One region of the Apibacter sp. HY039 genome, then DNA from elsewhere that is predicted to be linked to it. Evidence: riboswitches for the same ligand, from Rfam matches in the RefSeq annotation. Region 1 holds a riboswitch; the other holds the start of a gene.
The links. A riboswitch is a leader RNA that binds a small molecule or an ion and turns the genes downstream of it on or off. The one in region 1 is predicted to bind thiamine pyrophosphate.

Region 1 (10,381 bases):
TCTGATAATTTTAATTTGAAAAAAGCAAATGAAAAATCGGTTGATTATTTAATACTTACCGAAAATTTAATTACTAAAAATGCAGTTTTTTATAATCATTTTAAAAAAATAATTGTTGTAAATTATAAGTATGCCCATGATAATTCAAATGAAAATATGAATAATACAAAGATATGGAAAGTGAAAAATCAAGGATATTTTAAAGAAATATTTAAAGACTAAATTTTATCAATTATTTCTTTTTTTACATTTTTTACTGTTTCCAGAAAATCATCAGCCTGATAAAATCCGGTAATAACAAATACAGTTTCTCCACGGGCATTGATTAGTGCTATAGAAGGATAGCTTACTTCTCCTCCTAAAGTAAAATATGCTAGAGCCTGAATTCCACCACCTCTTCCATTAGATACCCATTGATAACTTTTTCCTTTAAATGTGACATTCTCCTTAGATTCAGCATTAAATTTCACAGGAATGAAATTTTCATTAATGTAATCAGCTACTTTTTGATCATGAAAAGTATAACGATCCATTAGTTTACACGGACCGCACCATTCAGTATAAATATCTACAAGAATAAGTCTCTGATCTCCCTTTTGTTGAATACTGTCTGCCTGTTGTATAGATTTCCATTGTATTAAATCATTTTCCTGAGAAAAAAGATGTATAGATACCATGAATAGTATATAGCATATAATATTTTTCATAACTGACTATTTGATGCAAAATTAGCTATTTAAGCTAACATAATCAATCAATTTAAAATTTTTAACAAAAGATGCGGTACAAAATAATTTTGATCATATTTTAATGCTAATACCCGTCAGAAAATTAAAACCACTTTGTGGATAATAATAAGGGGTATCATCATAATAATAGCCATTATTTTCGTATAAATTATTAAAAATATTATTAAGCAGAAGTTTTATACTGAAATTATTGACTTTTAAAAATTTAGGAGAATATTCAAAAATAAAATCAGAAGTAAAATATCCTTCCAATTTACCATTTCTAGGCTCTTCATTGGTAAGAAACTGGCTGCTTACATATTGATTGGCCCAGTGTATGGTAAAGTTTTCTAATGCTTTCCAGTCAATAATAAAATTCCCAATATAGTTGGGTGAAAAAGCAATATCCGTATTTCCTAGGTTAATTATAGTTCCTTCGGTTTCTTTTTTAAAATTTATATTTTTATTGATGCTCCAGGTTGAATTTGCATTCATACTTATTGCTGGAGATAATTGATATCCTGCAGAAAGTTCAATTCCGGTTCGAAAACTTTTACCACTATTTTCTCGGATAAATGTACCTACGTCATTAATTTTACCACTAAGAACTAATTGATCTATATAATACATACCGTACCAATTCGCTGAATACGAAAATGAGTTTAAATTTTGTTTAATTCCTAATTCTATATTATGTAAAAGTTCTGGTTTAACGTGAGTATTGTTTAAAATATCGTTTCTGCTGGGTTCTCTTTGTGCAAGACCATAGGTTAAATACAAATTTCCGTTATTAAAATCATAAGAAGTTCCAATTTTTGGATTTATAAAATTATAATTTTCACTGAAACTTAAAGGCCCTCCGTTTTTATAAATACTTTCACCACCAGGAGCATCATGTCCGTTATAATGGATGTTTCGATATTGAATATCACCAAATAATTCCAAAGATTTAGTAATTTTATAAATAGATTTTACAAATCCGGAAATTTCTTTCTTTTTGGCCTTGTTTCTATAGTACTCATGATCTTTTTGACTATTAGAAAAATATTCGGCCCAGATAACATTACCAAAATGATCTCCATCATAAATATTTGCCCCAAGACCTATTTCAATTTTCCATTTTTCGAATGAAGCAGAGAGGTGGTTAGTCGTTCCGTAAAAAACATTATCTAACCACTGCCTTCTGATCAAGTCAGAAGAAGTTATCGTTTCATTCCCGATAACTATAGGGGTAATTTTGTAATTAATTAATTTTGAGTTTTGCTTATATTCTTCATAATATCCTTCTCCCTTAGTAACAAATAAGGTAGAACTTAATTTCCAATAAATATTCAATTGTTGTTCAAAATATAAATGATAATGCTCTTGTTTATAATTATCAGTTTCGTTGTTGTAATATCGCTTAATATTGCCGTTTTCATCATAAATTGCCCCGCTGCTGTTAAAAGTCCTTCGTTCGGTCATTTGAATTTTATCGACCCCATTCCATGCTTGATATGACTTTTGTTTTCCTCCGAAAAGCATGATACCTATTTTTGTGTTATTTTTTTCATAAACACCATGAGTATAATATGAAAATAAATCGGAAAAAGCTCGATCTACATATCCGTCAGATTTAATAAATGATACTCTACTGTCAATTTTTATTTTGTCATTCCATAGATTACCCGTTCCTGCTGCAAAAGTATGCTTATGAGTTTTGAAAGAACCTATAGACTGATCTGTCTGGAAATATGCGGTAGATGAGGGTGATTGAGTTTTTACATTGATGCTGGCACCAAATGAACCGGTTCCTTCAGTTGAAGTACCTACTCCTCGTTGTATTGTCAGGTTTGAAACTGAAGAAGCTAAATCGGGCATATTAATCCAAAAAGGACCTTGCGATTCAGCATCATTGACAGGTACGCCATTTAAAGTTACATTAATGCGGGTTTGATCACTGCCTCTGATTCTCATTCCCGTATATCCAACACTATTACCTGCATCTGAAGAAGATACTACGGATAAATTGTTTTTTAATAAAGAAGGAATGTCCTGACCTAAATTTTTGCTTTCAAGTTGTTTTTTACCTATACGTTCTCTACTTATAGGAGCTTTAGCAGTAACTACAATATTTTCGAGCTGTATTGAATCTTTTTTTACCTGAGCGTTCACGTAGCAGCCTGTCAAAATGCTAATAAAAATAAAATCCCTTTTTTTCATATTATTAATTTTAATAATAAAAAAGGGGGTGTTTTATATAGGATTAAATAAATAAAGGCTTCAATTTTTTGAAACCTCAATCTAATTCTAAGATTTCCCTTGGCAACATTACTTGCCCAGGTTCTTAGGGTATAATCTCAGCCGTTAGTAACAGCACCCCTTTTTATATTTTGTATACTTAATTAAAAAGTAGCTTTAACAAATCTTATATCGTCTTGTTGTGCTTCAGTATTAATTTGGTTTTCCTCAATTTCTTTTAACACTCTTTTTCCTGCTCTGAATCTTTTTTTCCAGTAAGCCATGTCCAGAGATGAAATTGTTACTCCTTGTGAAGATGAAGCATGAATGAAAAATATTTCACCGCTTGGGCTAACGCTTTCTACAATTCCAACGTGAGAAACTCTGCTTTTAGGTGTATGCGCAAAAAATATTAAATCTCCTTTTTTCAGCTCCTCTTTCGCTATCCATGTTCCTTGTTGCGATTGCATAGCCGATGTTCTTGGTAATGAGATATCGAAAGCATCGAAAACATGTTGAACAAATGAAGAACAGTCAATACCGTTTCTGGTTGTTCCTCCATAACGGTAAGGAGTACCCAGATAAGTTTTAGCTTCTGTAATTAAATTATATGCTTCTTTAGTAAAAGACTTTTCGGCATAAATATTGATATTTTCTATTAGAGAATTGTCACTAACCAGAGAATTGTCTGAAATTAATGCTTTTTCATCTACTTTAGCAACATTAGGCCCTTTAGCTCTAGAACCAAAATTATGAACTAATAAAAATTCATTGGTGGAAGGGTATTTATAAGAATTGTTGCTCACAACATAATTGGAAACACAAGAAGTTGTTGTTGCTGATACGATGAATAAAACAGTGAATAATTTGAATACAGACCTCATATTGGGATGAAATATTTTTTTAGCAGACCAAAAGTACTAATACACACACCAATAAGAAGACTAATTTAACTTTTTTTAGATATATTTAACACACTCCGTATAAGTGTTAAATAAAAGTTAATAAATTTTATGTGATATTTATTGTTATAGGAGTATCTTCTTTAAGATAAAACAGGCCTGATATAGTTTATTCAGGCCTGTTATTTTTTTATTATAATTTGTGATAATTATTAAATGTCTTCAAAATCTACGTTCGTGTAGTTGGAAATATTGGCAGGGTTAGGAGTAGTTTTGTTTTCATCTGCCTGAAGATGAAAGTCATCGCGATGTCTTTCAGAAATAACTTTTTCTCCTGTTTCTTTTATGATGAATGAAGTGGTTTCTTCTAGTATATCTTTAAAATTTTTAAAATCTTCTTTGTAAAGATAGATTTTAAATTTTTTGAATCCCATAGATCCTTCTTCAGATACATTTTTTTTACTTTCAGTAATTGTTAAATAATAATCTCCAGCTTTAGTTTCTCTTACATCAAAAAAATAAGTTCTTTTACCAGCTCTTAACACTTTAGAGAAAATTTCATTTTCTTTCTTCTCTACATTTTCTAAATCATTCATCATATTTAATTTTAGTTTCTATTTACTTGATATAGGTATCAAAAAAATAAATTATTTATCTTTTGCTTATTTGAACGGGACAAAAGTATAAAAATACTCGTATACACACAATTGTTTTTTTATGATTGTTGCTCGGTGATTTGTTTTTTATATAAATCTGAATATAAGCCTTGTAAATCCATTAATTCCCTATGAGAACCTGTTTCAGCAATTCTCCCTTTTTCCAGAATTATAATACGGTTTGCATTTTTAGCCGAAGACACCCGGTGAGTTATAATTATAGTGGTTTTAACATCCATATCATTCTCAATATTAGATAATATTTTTTCCTCTGTTTCTGTATCTACAGCAGAAAGGCTGTCATCGAATAAGAAAATTGTAGGATCTTTAATTAAAGCTCGGGCTATGGAAATACGTTGTTTTTGACCACCGGATAAAGTAACTCCTCTTTCACCGATTTCAGTTTGATATTTATCTTTAAATTCAATAATATTGGAATCGATTTCTGCCTGTCTGGCATACTTTTCTACTTTTTCTAAAGTGGGATTTTCTATACCGTATGCTATATTATTATATATAGTGTCTGAAAAAAGAAAATTTTCCTGAGGCACATATCCTGTTTTTTCTCGTATTAATTCAAGATTGTGTTTATTTAAAGGTATTTGATCTATATATATAGTACCAGAGTCTGGTTCAATGAGACGCTCTAATAATAAGGTGATAGTAGATTTACCAGAGCCGGTCTTACCCATAAAAATAACTGTTTCTCCGGCTTTTATTTCGAATGATATAGAGTTTAGTGCTTTTATGCCTGTGTTAGGGTATGTATAGCTTACATTTTCAAATTTTATGTTTCCTGTAATAGGGTATATATTATAATTATTGTTAATAATATCTTCTTTAACATCTAAAAATTCATTGATTCGTTCCATAGACGCCTCAGCTCTCCTTGTCATAGAGGTAACCCATCCTAAGGCTGTAAATGGCCATATAAGTATGTTTAGGTAAAGAAAAAAGTCTGTTATGGTTCCTACATCAATTTTGCCGCTAATATAACGTTGCCCACCTATATAAAGTATAAAGAGATTACTTAATCCTATGATAAGAAGCATGAGTGGAGAAAAAAATGCTTCTGTTGATGCTAGCGATAATGATTTTTCTCTATATTCATTGGAGCGGGAAATATATTTTGAAATTACATTATTTTCCTGAGTGAAAGATTTAATAACTCGTATACCCGAAAATGAATCCTGCACAAATGAAGAAAGATTTGACTGTTTTTCCTGAACGATTTTAGTCTTTTTATTGATAATTGTGCTTTGACGGTAAATAAAATAAGAAAGAAAAGGAAGAGGTAGAAGAGCATACAATGTCATTATAGGATCTGATAGAAGCATATAAAATAACACAATGATCAGCATGATCACCAAATTAATGCTGTACATAATTCCGGGACCTAAATATTGCCGTACGTTTACCACGTCTTCACTGATCCGGTTCATTAAATCTCCTACTTTTGATTTTTTCAGGAAAGTGAAAGACAAAATCTGATAATGTTTATAAATATTGTTTTTTAGTTCAAATTCAATTTTTCGTGAAGTTACAATGATAGTTTGCCTCATATAAAACTTCATGATTCCAGATAGAATAGGAGCTAATACAATAATACCACCATAAATTAATAATTGTTTGTACAATGCATTTTCATCAGCAATTTTTGTGTTTTTGAGGGTTTCAGCAATTATATTAATGGCTTTGCCTACAAATTTTACAGGGTAAATTGTCAGGAAATTAGCAAGAGTAATAAAAACAATTCCTAAGAAGAGTAATCTTTTATGTTTATAAAAATAAGGATTTAAAGTCTTTAAAGCACTCATATTTGCAAAGGTACAAAAGAAAGAGTTGGTAGTAAAAAATAAAGTGTAACTATATTTTTCTAAGTACAGTTACACTTTATAGGGTTATTAATTTTCCGTCAGGAGTATTATTTTTCTTGTTTAACCAGATATTCAGCAATTTGAACGGCATTTAGTGCCGCACCTTTTCTGATTTGGTCACTTACATTCCAAAATGTAATTCCCTTCGGATTCGTTAAATCTTTTCTTATTCTTCCCACAAAAACTTCATCTTTACCTGACAAAAATAAAGGCATTGGATATTTCTTGTCATTGGGTTGATCTTCCAGAATTACTCCGTCAAAGTTTTCAAATGCCTGTCGAACCTGGTCTACACTAAGTTCGTCTTCAGTTTCTACCCATATGCTCTCTGAGTGTGCTCTTAATACAGGAACCCGTACACAAGTTGCTGAAACTTCAATGTCTGAATGCATAATTTTACGGGTTTCATTAAACATTTTCATTTCTTCTTTTGTATAACCGTTTTCAGTGAAAACATCTACCTGAGGAATTAGATTTAACGCTAACTGATAAGCAAATTTTTCAGAGATTATCTCTTTATTTTCTGCGGCATCTTTCAATTGTTGAATTAATTCGTCCATAGCTGCTGCACCTGCTCCGGAAGCAGATTGATAAGTAGAAACATGTACTTTCTTGATATGAGAAAGTTGTTCAATAGGTTTCAGAGAAACTACCATTTGTATGGTGGTACAATTAGGGTTAGCTATAATGTTTCTCGGAGCATTTAACGCATCCTCTGCATTTACTTCCGGCACTACTAACGGAACATCATTATCCATGCGAAAAGCTGAAGAATTATCAATCATAATAGCTCCATGCTTAGTAATAGTTTCTGCATATTCGATTGAGGTTCCTCCACCAGCTGAAACTAGTGCTATATCAATATCTTTGAAGTCATCGTTATGTTGAAGTTCCTTGACCTTGTACTCCTTACCTTTAAAAGTATACACTTGACCAGCACTTCTTTTTGAACCGAAAAGTGCTAATTCTGATAAAGGAAAATTTCTTTGGTCTAATACTTTGAGAAGTTCTTGCCCTACGGCACCACTTACTCCAACAATTGCGATTTTCATTAATTTATTATTTTTATAGATTTGAGTTAAAATTAAGGTAGTAAAGTACTCCAGAAAACCCTGGGTATCATACTTATGACTAGTGCTAAAGATAAAGCCATAACTATAAGCATCCAAACTTTAATGTTCTGAACTTTTTTTAGTTTACTGTTAAAAATAGTAATCAGTATGGCTACTATAACCATACTGGTAGGATGTTCCACATAATTTCTTCTCATTACTGCATTCGGCATAATTTCTTTAAAGCTTATTTGAGACATACTAAAATATGTAATCAGTAAAGCGATACCAATCAATACCTGTATATGAGTAAGAATTAAAGTGATTAAGGAAATTTTTCTTACCTGAACTGAAAGTGTACGTTTCTGAAGAAAATAGATAAAAGAAACTACAGTTAATAATAAGACAAATATTAATACAGCCATACCTGTATAATGGTGAATATTCTTTAAAATTAAATACATAAAAAGGTTTATTTTACTTTGCGCTAACAAAAATAGTAAACCTTTACAATATATAGTTAACTTTTATATTTTTTCTTGCAATATAAATGTATCTTTTTACACCTGATCTAAAATATACTGTGTAATTAATTTTAAGTTGAGCTGATTGGCTATAAAAAAATCAGATTTCATATAAGATTATGAAACTTATTTTTTTATAAATAAAGTTTTAGACAAAGGTGATTTTCGTTAATTGAAGATTAATTTTAACTAATCTTTTATTTAGATGAGTAGAATTGTGTAGCCTTTAAGATCATTATAATTCTCACTGTGTATATATGTGTATCAATATTCAGTTCTTGTTATCTACAAAAAGAAGATATTTGGAAATTCATAAACTAGCTTAACGTTTTAAAAAAACAAAGAAAAAAGATCATTAAATATATTTACTTAAACTATGAAAAAATTTATTTTATTGTGCTCAATTATGTTTGCTCATTTGGCACCTGCTCAGGTTGGTATTGGCAATGATACTCCTGATCAAAAATCAATGTTAGACATTGTTTCTCCAAACAATGACAAAGGAATATTAATTCCGAGAATTACAGAAGCTCAGCGAGATGCAATAAGTGTCGAAAATGCTCAAAATGGCTTAATGGTTTACAATACTACTGAGGATTGTTTTAACTATTGGAATCTAATAGAGTCAGTTTGGAGCAGTATATGTGGAAAAGCAGGTAAAGCTGTTTTTACATTAGATTGTAGTTCGGTTTCTGTTAACGGTACTTATTTAAATAATGTAGCTTTGACCTCTGATAACAAACTTTTAGTTACTGTAAACGTAACCAAAGCAGGCTCATATACTATAAGTGCATCTTCTACGCCTGATAATAAGTATTTTTTTACTAAGTCAGGAGATTTTCTTTCAACAGGGAAATATACGATAGAAATACCGGGATATGGTACCCCGGAAAATTTCACTGCTGATGGCGGTACAGGAGATTTGTTTAGTTTAAAATTAAATGGTGTAGCTAGTACTCCTGCTTGTACCTTTAATGTTAAAGTTCAGGACTCTTCTGTTAAACCTGAATTTAGAATGGATTGCGGTACAGCTGTTGTAAAAGGTACCTATCAAAAAGATAAACAGTTGGATAATACTAATTATATAGAAGTTACTATTCGTTTTGATGCTTCCGTTAATGGAGCTCCACTGCGTATCCGTACCAATGAGGTAGATGGAATAAGTTTCGATTCTGGAGATTTAAAATTAGATAGTGCTGGTCAAGCTACTGGATGGGTATACCAGAAAGTTACCTTGTACGGTTCTGGAGCACCTATAAGCTTTGATCCCAAATTGATGACTATAACCTCAAATAGCTCTTCATCTACAACTACCTGCTCAGTAAAAGTAGTAGTAGGATTTCCTAAACTTAAATTATATGGAACAGGTGTAAATGCTTATAATGTATCAGGTTCTGCTCAGCTAGGATTAATGATTAATTCACAGCGTAATTTTGGAATGCTTGACAACAGTGTAATTAAATTTCAAGGATGGACTTCAATTGTGAGTGGAGGAGCATCAGCCTCCTCACCAAGTGCAGCTCAATTGACTACTGATTTACTGGGAACGAATCCTCCAGATATAGTTGTTTTCGGTTATCCATATACAGTAGGTAGAGCCGCGGGAGAAGTGATTAAAAGCTATTTGGAAAAAGGAGGTGTTGTGTTGTGTTATATGGAAGGTTTAACAGATACCCAAAATTTTCTAAGAGGAATCTTTGGCGAATCTGTAAGTGCAGGATATAGTGGTTCAGCGGGTTCAGTATATAAATACAGAGAAGTAGAAGATCCTGTATTAAACGGCCCTTTTGGAGATCTTAGAGGACAATCTTGGGGAGAAGATGCTTCTTCAACACAGGGTGTTACAGGATTAGATTCTGATTTTGTTATTTACTCTATGGATAATACTGGAGTTGTAACTTCTTTTAGATCTAAAAAATATAACTTTATTTTTGCAGGTGACGGAGGATTTAATTCATCTTTATCATCATCTAACAGTACTTCAGCAACATCATATCCATTTTGGACAAGTTTATCACCAGACTATATACCAGTAACCAAATCTGGGTATGGTAATTCTAGTGTAGGTGGAGCAGTTAATATCATTAGCAACTCTATTTTCACTGCAAATGCATTTGCTTGGGCTATTGAAATGGCATCTCTTAATGGAATAAATTTGCACAATTAATATATTTGAATATCTATCTAATGAGAGAGCTTCCGAATTATTCGGAAGCTCTTTTTTTTGTAGGCTTATGGGTTTATTATAAGATGGGTATATAGGAATAATGTAGTAGGTATGCAAACTATATAATTAGTGCATTTTTTAAGGTAAATAGAGAGTGTATTATATATAATCTAATGATAGAAGTATTAAGAAAAATATTTGCAGGCTATAAAAGCAAGTAAACCATATAATATTTTAAAACGAAATAACGGACGA
Region 2 (10,381 bases), on a different contig from region 1:
GTTTTTTAAAAATCCCCTAGCAGAACCCTCTATATTGGGTATATCTTCCGGCTCGGCTTTATCAGTAGCATTCATTATTTTTTCAGGAGTACCTGCCCTGTTATTTAATTTTGAGTGGCTCAGTGGCTGGATACTAATTTTAAGTTCTCTCGTAGGTTCTGTTTCTGTGTCTCTACTTTTACTATTTATTGCGAAAAATATGAGGGATACTTCTACTTTTATAATTGTTGGTTTTCTCATTTCTGCTTTTTGCGGATCTGTAATTGGAGCATTACAATTTTATTCCGAATCGGAAGCGTTAAAACAATATGTTGTATGGTCTTTCGGATCGTTTGAAGGATTAAGCAAAGTACAAATTATCGTTTACGGTTTTTGTACCTGTTTGGGTCTGCTACCTGCTTTTTTATCAATAAAAAATTTAACCGGTTTTCTATTAGGGAACAACTATGCTCGTATACTAGGTATAAATATGACTATTTTAAAGTTATTAATTATTACTTCAATCTGTCTTTTAACCGGTAGTACTACTGCCATGCTGGGACCTATTGTATTTATAGGCATTATAATTCCTCATTTTTGCAGACTGTTATGGAATCCGGCAGCTTTATGGGAACAAATGATACTAAACATTTTGTGCGGAACGGGATTTATGCTGCTAATCAGTTTAATTATCGTTCAAACACAATTACCCGTTAATATATTGTCCTCATTAATTGGAATTCCTACTATACTGTTTATGATTGTTAAAAATAAATTCAAAACTTATTCATTTTAGTATGAACACTCCTGCAATACTGGAAATAAATAATTTATCCATAGGTTATAAAAAAGCTATACTCAAAGATATTAATGCTACAGCAAACCCTGGAGAAGTCATTCTGCTTACCGGAAAAAACGGTTCAGGTAAAACTACTTTATTAAAAACCATATATAAGGAACTTATATGTATGGGTGGGAACATAAAAATTATGGGGCAGAACAGTTATCATATTTCTTCCGGAAATTTAAGTAAATTAATATCTGTGGTCCTTTCCCAAAATTCGATTAGTCCTTCGCTACGTCTGTTTGATTTGATTAGCCTCGGACGATTTCCTTATAAAAAATGGTATCAAAAACTCACCCGAAAGGAAACAGAAACTATTTACTCTATTATAGATTTGTTTGAACTGACTCCTTATACTACTAATTACGCTTGCGAACTTTCAGATGGAAACCTTCAGAAAGCTATGATAGCCCGAGCAATAATTCAGGATTGTCCTTTATTAATTCTTGATGAACCTACTTCTCATCTGGATATTGCTAATAAATTGAAAGTTATAAAATTAATCAGAGAATATGCTAAAGATAAACGAAAAGCCGTTGTCTTTACTTCGCATGATTTATCACTGGGACTTTCCATATCCGATAAACTTTGGCTCATCAAAGATCAGCAATGGATTTCCGGTTGCACGGAAGACGTTGCTTTTAATGAAAATGTTCTTGATTATTTTGTTTCGTCTGATATGAAATTTAATTATCAAAACCAGGAGTATGAAATAAATAAACCTGAAAATCATCTAACTGTTCGACTTGAGGGTAATTGTAATTCAATCTATTGGTTAAAAAAAGCCTTAGTTAGAAATGGATTTACTATTCATGAATCTTCGGAAATTATTATCTCAGAATTAAATTCTAACTATATCATTCATTTTAAAACAGAAAATTTAACTTTCCCCAGTATTGAAAAAGTTATTTTGTATCTCCGCAACCACTTAAAAAAATTATTCGATTCCTAAATCTTCTACAATCTTATAATGCAGTTCAATTTTGCTTACCGGAATTCCAGTACAATCACTAACTATCATACAAACGATTCTTTCTGCTTCGTAACGAGAATGCAGATGATTGGGATTCAGTAATTTTTTATAGTTTACAGATATTAAAAAATGTATGTATTGAGCTAAAGTATAGCTGCGTAATTGCTTATTTCTTTTAAAAATTTTAATTATTAACCCTTGATATGCACCTTCTTCTCTAGGAAGATTATATTTTAGTTTTATCGGAGGGGGAAGTAAATCTAATTGTTTTTTAATTAATTTTTCATAAAATTTTAAATCTCCTTGAGGAATAAGTTCAGTGAGTTCTGTATTAACACAAATAATTTTCTCATTTACTCCATTATTCACAAAAAGTTCTTTCAATTTAAAATATAAAACACGAAAAATATCTGTAGTAGAAATCTCTATCTTTTTTTTCATGTATATTAAATCGGCAATATCTCCTACAGTATAAGTACGTACCGCCTCTTCATCTGTAATCACTACATCAAAACAATTTTCAATCTGTACAATTATTTCAATTGTATCCAAGCCCATTTAAACAGATTCTTTCAATTGTTGAAGAGCTTTTTCCAATACCGATTGAGGGCATCCTATGTTTAATCTCATAAAACCTTTTCCCTCCTTACCAAACATAGCTCCATCATTAAGTGCCAAATGTGCTTCATTTATAAATAATGATGTAAGTTGAGCCTGAGTTAAATTTAAATCGCGGCAATCCAACCAAAGCAAAAATGAGGCTTCAGGAATTATTGCTTTTATCTGAGGAATATTCTTTTTTAAATATTCATCTACAAATTTTATATTTTTTTCCAGATATGCCTTTAGTTCTATCATCCAATCTTCACCTTTTTCGTAAGCTGCCTGTAAAGCTAAATATGCAAATATAGTCCCATCATTTAGTTCACTACTTATTAAATATTTATGATACTTTTCCCTAAGTTGTTTATTTTTAATGATAGAATAGGATGTCACTATTCCTGCTATATTAAATGTTTTTGAAGGAGCATTAAGTGTAATGCTGTTTTGGGCAGCTTCTTCGGATACGGATGCAAACGGTATATGCTTTTTACCATATAAAACCAAATCTGAATGTATTTCATCTGATATAACAAGGACTTTATGTTTGTAACAAATTTCAGCTAATCTAGTAAGTTCTTCTTTACTCCATACTCTGCCTCCCGGATTATGAGGGTTGGATAAAATTAAAATTTTTGTTTTATGTGTAATTAATTTTTCAAGTCCGTCGATGTCCATCTGATACTGTTCTCCATTAAAAATTAATGGATTATTAATGACTTCTCTGTCATGTAAAGATGATATAATTCTGAAAGGGTGATAAACCGGAGGCTGTATAATAATTTGATCATCTTTTTCTGAAAAAACTTCTAAAACAAAAGCAATTCCTTTAACTACACCGGGAATGTAACTGATTTCTTCTTTTTTAACCTCCCACTGATGCTGCTTTTTCTGCCAGTTAATTATAGACTGATAGTAGTCGGAAGAAGCATAAGAGTATCCAAAAACCCCCTCTTCTACTCTTTGGGCTAGTGCTTGCGTAATTTCCGGAGGAGATAAAAAATCCATATCAGCAACCCACAAAGGAAGCAAATCATCTCTTCCAAATCTATCTTTTAAAACGCCATATTTTAATGAATCTGAATTTTTTCTGTTTATGATTTGATCAAAATTATATTTCCCCATTTTTTTATCGTTTACACAAAAATATAAGTTTTTACCTAATTATAGTGAATTTTTATCTATTTTGAAAGTTAAATATTTTATTATACTTTTAAATTACTTTAAAAAATATAAAATAAATGTATCAAAAATTATTTACTGATATTTCAAAAATTAAACAACTTTCAGAGAGAGATTATAATATAGGTAAACAGTTATTTGAGCCCGTATTTTATAATAAAAAGACTGTAATTGAAGAAAGTAATTATATTCCCAAATATTTATATTATATCAACTCTGGTTACTTACGGTTGTTTTATTATGATAGTAATGGAAATGATATTACGCAACATATAAATTGCCCTACCGATTTTTTCTGTTCTTTTTCAGATTTTCTAAATCAACATCCATCATTTGCTTCAATTGAATGTCTCACAGACTGTAAACTTCTCCGTATTTCAAGAATAGACTATAAAAATTTAACCGAGCAAAGTATTTTGTGGAAAAATTATGCATTGTTAGTTTTACAGGAATCTATGTCATTTCATGAAAAAAGAATTATAGAAATGACTTCTATGAATGCGCAATCCAGATATTTACAATTATTAGAGAATCAACCTGATATATTTGAACATGTTCCTTTGCAATGTATTGCATCATATTTAGGAATTAAACCCGGTAGTTTAAGTAGAATTCGTAAAAATCTGCTTAACAATTGTTAATTGCATTTTTTTTAATTGTTCAGAATTTTGTTTTTGTAAAATTAATATGAAAAAAATGAAAAATGAATTTATTCTGGTTACGGGGGCTAATGGACATCTAGGGTATAATCTTGTAACACTTCTTGTAAATAAAGGATATCGAGTACGTGCTTCAATCCGTAAGCCTGAATTTAAAAAACTTCTTGAAAATACCGGTTGCGAAGTTGTTATTGCTGATATAACTGACCAAGAGGCGATGCGCAAAGCGATGAAGGGTATAACAATTGTTTTTGCAGTTGCTTCCGTCTTTAAGCTCTGGGCTAAAAATCCTAAAAGTGAAATTTATGATGTAAATATGAATGGATGTAAAGTAACATTGGAAACTGCTGCTGAAAATGGTGTGAAACGGATAATTTATGTAAGTTCTATTGCCAGTTTAAACTATTCTTCTTATCCTATCAATGAAAAATCGGGATATAACACAGATCGAAGAGATATGTATTACAATTCTAAAAACGATAGCGAACAGTTAGCTTTCAAATTAGCTGAAAAATATAATATTGAACTTATTGCTGTTTTGCCTAGTGCTATGATTGGAAGTGAAATTATTGACCGATTGAGTAATTCTAATGAAATATTAAAAAATATAATTAAAAATAAACTTCCAATTGAAACTCACATCAACATTAACTGGATAGATGTAAAAGATGTAGCAGAAGGTTGTTATCTTGCTGCAATTAATGGTAAAAATGGCGAGAGATATATAATTGCCAATGAAAAAGGAATGTCTATTACTGATACTATAAAAATTGCAAACTTGGTTCTACCTCAACTCAATATTAGTAAGCCTATAAAAATATCTAAATGGATCCTTTATTTGTTAGGTTATAGCCTGGGTATTATTTCAAAAATAACAAAAAAGGCCCCGGCTATCACAGAGAAGGAAATTTCTATGTTTTACGGATTGGTACAGGATTTTGATATATCTAAAGCAAGAACTGAATTAAAGTTTTCCCCCACATCTCCTGAACTTACCTTAAAAAATGCTTTTGAATATATGTGGAGGTATAAATCTAAACTTCTTAATTAATGTTAATTTGAAAGTATTTATATTTGCCTAAATACTTTTGGCTTATGAAATTCAGATATATATTTTTAATCTTACTATTAGTTATCACTAGTGCTTTATATTTTACTAATCCTGATGAAGCCAGTTGTCGAGATTTTATTAAAAACAAAGTTATAACCATATTTGATGAAAAATTAAATCAGGAACTTGATAAGATAGAAGATCCTAATGTCAAATTGTTCGGAAAATTAAGTAAAAATTTCATTCCGGTTGTTCAGGATCGTCTTGTAGATGAAATAATTGATAAAAGATTTGAAAGAAAAAATTTCTTTTTATTTTCTACCTTAAGAGTTTTATATCAAAATCAATGGCAAACCGTTGGTTTTGGTATATTTAATAAAGTATACCTGTTTCCTCAAGTTGAAGATGAACTTCAAAAACTGGATTTTAAAGATGAAGCTTTAAAATATTTTAATAACTAAATTATCTTCTTTTAAATAAAGAAACAATACAAAGTAAACAAATAGCACCAACGGTAGAAGTTGTAAGAACTCCTATTTTACTACCGTGGCTCACCGATATATTTAATAAACTGAATATCCAACCTCCCAAGACACTTCCTATAACTCCTACCAATAAATTTATAAGACAGCCAAACCCCCTACCACGTATCAACACACCTGCTAAAAAGCCAGCCAGTATTCCGATAATTATTGACCAAATCCAATTCATATTTTACATTTATATTACACTACAAATATAATTTTTTTTAATCAGCTGTCCTTTTTTCAATGAGTTTTTTCCACTCAACATAACCAAAAACAGCAATAATGAATAAAAACAAAGTTAATGCAGAATATAATATTAATCCTTTGTGTATCAATAAAGGAATTGCAATTAGGTTACTTACATTTAAAAATATCCAGTTTTCAATTTTACGTTTAGCCAATAGCCACATACCGGACCAGGCAAATGCACTTACTAAGGAATCAAAAAAAGGAACATCTGAATTAGTAAAAAAAAGTAATAAGATATAAAGTATTGCCCATGCGCTAATAACTATGGCAAAGGCTTTTTTCCATTCTAAAGAAGATGAATATTCAACGGTTAGTCTTTGTCCCTTTTTTTCAGACCAAAGAACCCAACCATAAATACTCATAAAAAAATAATAGGTCTGCAAAAACATTTCAGCATACAAACCTGCGTGAAAAAATAAATACGCTGTAATAATAATACTGGTGATCCCGCACGGATAAAGCCAAACCTTATTTTTCTTAGCAAACAATACCTCAGCTACTCCGAAAGATACGCCTATACCTTCCCATATAGAAATTTGATGAATTTGTTCTTTTATACCAATTCCCCAATGGTTTATTAATTCTAACATATTTAATCTATATAGTTTACACTTTATCTAATAAAGGGAACGGAAACAAAATACAGTAGTATATTTTCCCTACGCCGGCATTATCCGTACAGGTTCTATGGGTATAATCTCAGCCATTTTTCAAGAAAAAAAGATTATTTTTATCTTGATGTTTAAGCACCCCCTTTATTATTTTATAAATTCAAAGATAATAATAATTTTACTTAAAAAACATTTCTTATTTTTATACATAATTTAAAAATAAATGTTTTTACTATCAATATGTTTAATAATATACAGTAACATGGCAAAAAGTTTGATAGTAAGTATGACTGATACTATAATTTAACTATTATGAATATGAAAGAAGAAAGCCTGAATAAAAATTATTTGAATTCCGAAATAATTGATATGCATACGAAAGCCTCTATTTTTAGAGATAAAAATACCAAGGCTGCATCTTTAATAATTGATGCACCTTGTGAGTGGGTATTGTATGCTGGAAACACACCGGAAAGCATAGATATGGAAACCCCTATTGCACGAGGAAAAGATTTAGGGGTATATCCATTATATATAAATCCTTCCCAAAGAAGTTATTTTAAAATTGTGACTGAAATGGGTTCTGCTTTTCTTTCAGAAAATCTTTTACCAATGGAAGGAGGATTTAATTTTAGAGATTTAGGCGGATTAAAATCATGTGATGGTAAATATATTAAATGGGGATATTTCTTCAGATCTGATGATTTGTATAATCTTACGGAAGATGATTTAAACTATCTGTCTGGCATACCTATTACTACAGTTGTAGATTTCAGATGTGAAGAAGAATGTAATCTGTTACCGGACCGTATCCCTGAGTCTGTCAAAAATTATATCAATTTAATTATTGATCCGGGATCTTTACAGGCATTTGGACGAAGTAAACTTACTTCGGAACAAGATGTTATTGATGCCATGAAACATCTGTACCGCTTGTTTGTTACTGAACCGGAGTACATTGAAACTTACAGGAAATTTTTTGATTTAATACAACACGATGAAAATTTACCTTTACTTTTTCATTGTTCCGCAGGAAAAGACCGTACAGGTCTTGCCGCTGCTCTTCTTTTATCCGCACTGAATATTCCCCGGGAAACCATTTTAGAGGATTATATGGCTTCGAATGAGTATCTTGCAGGAAAATATCAATCCTTATTTGAAAAAAATCCAGCCAATAAATTTTTATATACTACCTTGCCGGAATATTTAGAATCGGCATTAGACGAAGTGGAAAAGAAATACGGGAGCGTTAAAACTTTTCTAATTGATGAAATGAAAGTAAATATCCATGAGTTACAACAAAAATATTTATTTTAAATTCCAGTATAAAGCATTCTTATTCAAGAATGCTTTATTTTTGTCACTTATTAATATTTCTTGACCATGAAATCAAAGTTGATACAAATATTACCTTGCTTTTTAATACTCTGCTTTCAATTTTTAATTAGTTGTAAGACTGACGATTCTCCCTTCATTACCCGTGAAGAAGAATCCGTTGAGTTAAACAAAAAATATGATAAAATTATTTCGATGACTGAAGTGGAATGCACTGATTCCAGTAGCTGGGGATTTACTGCAATTGGTATAAATTCCTGTGGAGAAACAAAAAAATATATTCCGTATCCGTTAGGTATTGATACCACTTCTTTCAAATCTTTGATTTCTCTCTATAATGCTGCTGAAATAAGATTTATAAAAAAATGGAATATTGCAGATTGTGACACATTATCTTCGGTAAAACAACCTACCGGAGTTGTTTGTACTGAAGGTAGAGCTCAATTAGTATATGAATAAAGTCCTGCTGTAATTTAAGCAGGACTTATTATATTCAATATACATGAATCTACCTTATTTTCATTCTTTGTAAACGCACGGCATTAAGTATTGCTAATAATGCCACACCTACATCAGCAAACACAGCTTCAAGCAAGTAAATATTACCAAATACACCTAAAATCATCACTATTATTTTTATTCCAAAAGCTAGAATTATATTCTGCCATACAATGCTTTTGGTTGCTTTTCCTATTTTTATTGCTAAAGGTATTTTAGACATTTTATCATCTTGAATGATAATATCAGCAACTTCTATGGTTGCATCACTTCCTAAACCTCCCATAGCTATTCCCACGTCGCTTAAAGCAATGACCGGAGCATCATTGAATCCGTCTCCCACAAAGGCTATTTTACCATTAGTATCCAGTTTAATCTGCTTCATCCTGTTTACCTTATCTTCCGGCAATAAATCACCATATGCCTGATCAATGCCTATTTCATGGGATACATTTTGAACTACTGAATCTTTATCTCCACTTAACATGATTGTTTTAATACCCATTGCATGCAATTCCTGTATATCATTCGCAACATTAGGCTTTAATTGATCTGCAATTTCAATATATCCTGCATATTTTTGATTAACAGCTATCAATACAACTGTGTTCACTATCTGTTTTAAATCCTGATCATATTTGATATTATATAGGTCCATTAATCTGAAATTACCTGCAAGTATTTCATAGGAATCAATTTCAGCCTTGATTCCTTTGCCGGGTATATCCTCCATAGATTTTATACGTGATATATCTGGCGATTGATTTATGTATTCATGAATTGCATTTGCAATAGGATGTGTACTTTGAGATTCCGCGATATTAACCCAGGTCAGTATTTGTTCCTCATTATATTCAGTATTTACAGATACTTTATGAACTGAAAAATTACCTTGTGTAACCGTTCCTGTTTTATCCAGAACTACTTGTTTTACATCTACCAAAGCATCTAAAAAATTAGATCCTTTAACCAAAATACCGTTTCTCGATGCTAACCCTACTCCTCCGAAATATCCTAAGGGTATGGATATAACCAAAGCACATGGACATGATATGACTAGAAAAATTAGTGATCTATAGAGCCAATCTTCATATTGATAGTTTGAAACAAAAAAATAAGGAAGTAGAAAAACCAGTAATGCCACAAAAAAAACAGCCGGTGTATATATTTTAGCAAACTTTCTTATAAATAATTCTGTTTTAGCTTTTTGTCCGGTTGCATTTTGCACTAAATCAAGAATTTTAGACAATTTACTATCTTCATAAGGTGTGGTAACTTTGACTAACGATGATGAATTCAGATTTATCATACCAGCTAAAACACTATCGCCTGTTTCTTTTGTCTGCGGGGCACTCTCCCCTGTAAGTGCCGAAGTATTAAACGAAGCCGAATCAGAAATTAATTCACCATCCAGCGCTGCCCTCTCTCCTGGTTTTAATTGCATAATTGCTCCTACTGCAACCTCCCTGGCTTTAATTTTTATTACAGTGTTATTTTCTATAACGGATGCTTCATCCGGCCTTTGATCCAACAAAGAGTTTATATTTTTTTTAGCTTTTGCAACCGCTAATCCCTGGAAATTTTCTCCAATAGAGTAAAAAAGCATAACTGCAACTGCTTCCGGATACTGTTTTATATAAAAAGCACCCACAGATGCTAAAAACATCAATGATAATTCATTGAAAAAATCGTAGTGCCTGAACTCCTGTAACATTTCTTTAAAGACAGGGTAACCTACTGGTAAATAAGCCAGAATATACCATAATAATCGAAGCCATGAGTGAAAAAAATCAACCTGTAAATAATCCATTAGTACCGCTGCCAATAAAAGAACAGCACTGATTATTGCAGGTAAAAATAATTTCATTGTACT

Region 2: another riboswitch for thiamine pyrophosphate. It lies ahead of pnuC (nicotinamide riboside transporter PnuC); the one in region 1 lies ahead of EQ921_RS12195 (TonB-dependent receptor).

What each region holds. Positions count from the first base shown of each region.
Region 1 covers NZ_SAYM01000006.1:150,618-160,998, reverse strand. Annotated here, with positions in the region: gene EQ921_RS12205 (ComEC/Rec2 family competence protein) at 1-222, shown strand, start outside; gene EQ921_RS12200 (DUF255 domain-containing protein) at 219-707, opposite strand; gene EQ921_RS12195 (TonB-dependent receptor) at 801-2,930, opposite strand; TPP riboswitch at 3,008-3,101, opposite strand; gene EQ921_RS12190 (C40 family peptidase) at 3,113-3,832, opposite strand; gene EQ921_RS12185 (DUF3276 family protein) at 4,063-4,446, opposite strand; gene EQ921_RS12180 (ABC transporter ATP-binding protein) at 4,566-6,323, opposite strand; gene EQ921_RS12175 (aspartate-semialdehyde dehydrogenase) at 6,431-7,435, opposite strand; gene EQ921_RS12170 (hypothetical protein) at 7,468-7,899, opposite strand; gene EQ921_RS12165 (hypothetical protein) at 8,336-10,126, shown strand.
Region 2 covers NZ_SAYM01000008.1:115,084-125,464, reverse strand. Annotated here, with positions in the region: gene EQ921_RS13570 (iron ABC transporter permease) at 1-775, shown strand, start outside; gene EQ921_RS13565 (ABC transporter ATP-binding protein) at 777-1,775, shown strand; gene EQ921_RS13560 (hypothetical protein) at 1,761-2,354, opposite strand; gene EQ921_RS13555 (MalY/PatB family protein) at 2,355-3,521, opposite strand; gene EQ921_RS13550 (Crp/Fnr family transcriptional regulator) at 3,638-4,219, shown strand; gene EQ921_RS13545 (NAD-dependent epimerase/dehydratase family protein) at 4,266-5,288, shown strand; gene EQ921_RS13540 (DUF4359 domain-containing protein) at 5,333-5,749, shown strand; gene EQ921_RS13535 (GlsB/YeaQ/YmgE family stress response membrane protein) at 5,751-5,999, opposite strand; gene pnuC (nicotinamide riboside transporter PnuC) at 6,037-6,654, opposite strand; TPP riboswitch at 6,703-6,828, opposite strand; gene EQ921_RS13525 (tyrosine-protein phosphatase) at 6,994-7,992, shown strand; gene EQ921_RS13520 (hypothetical protein) at 8,059-8,469, shown strand; gene EQ921_RS13515 (heavy metal translocating P-type ATPase) at 8,519-10,381, opposite strand, start outside.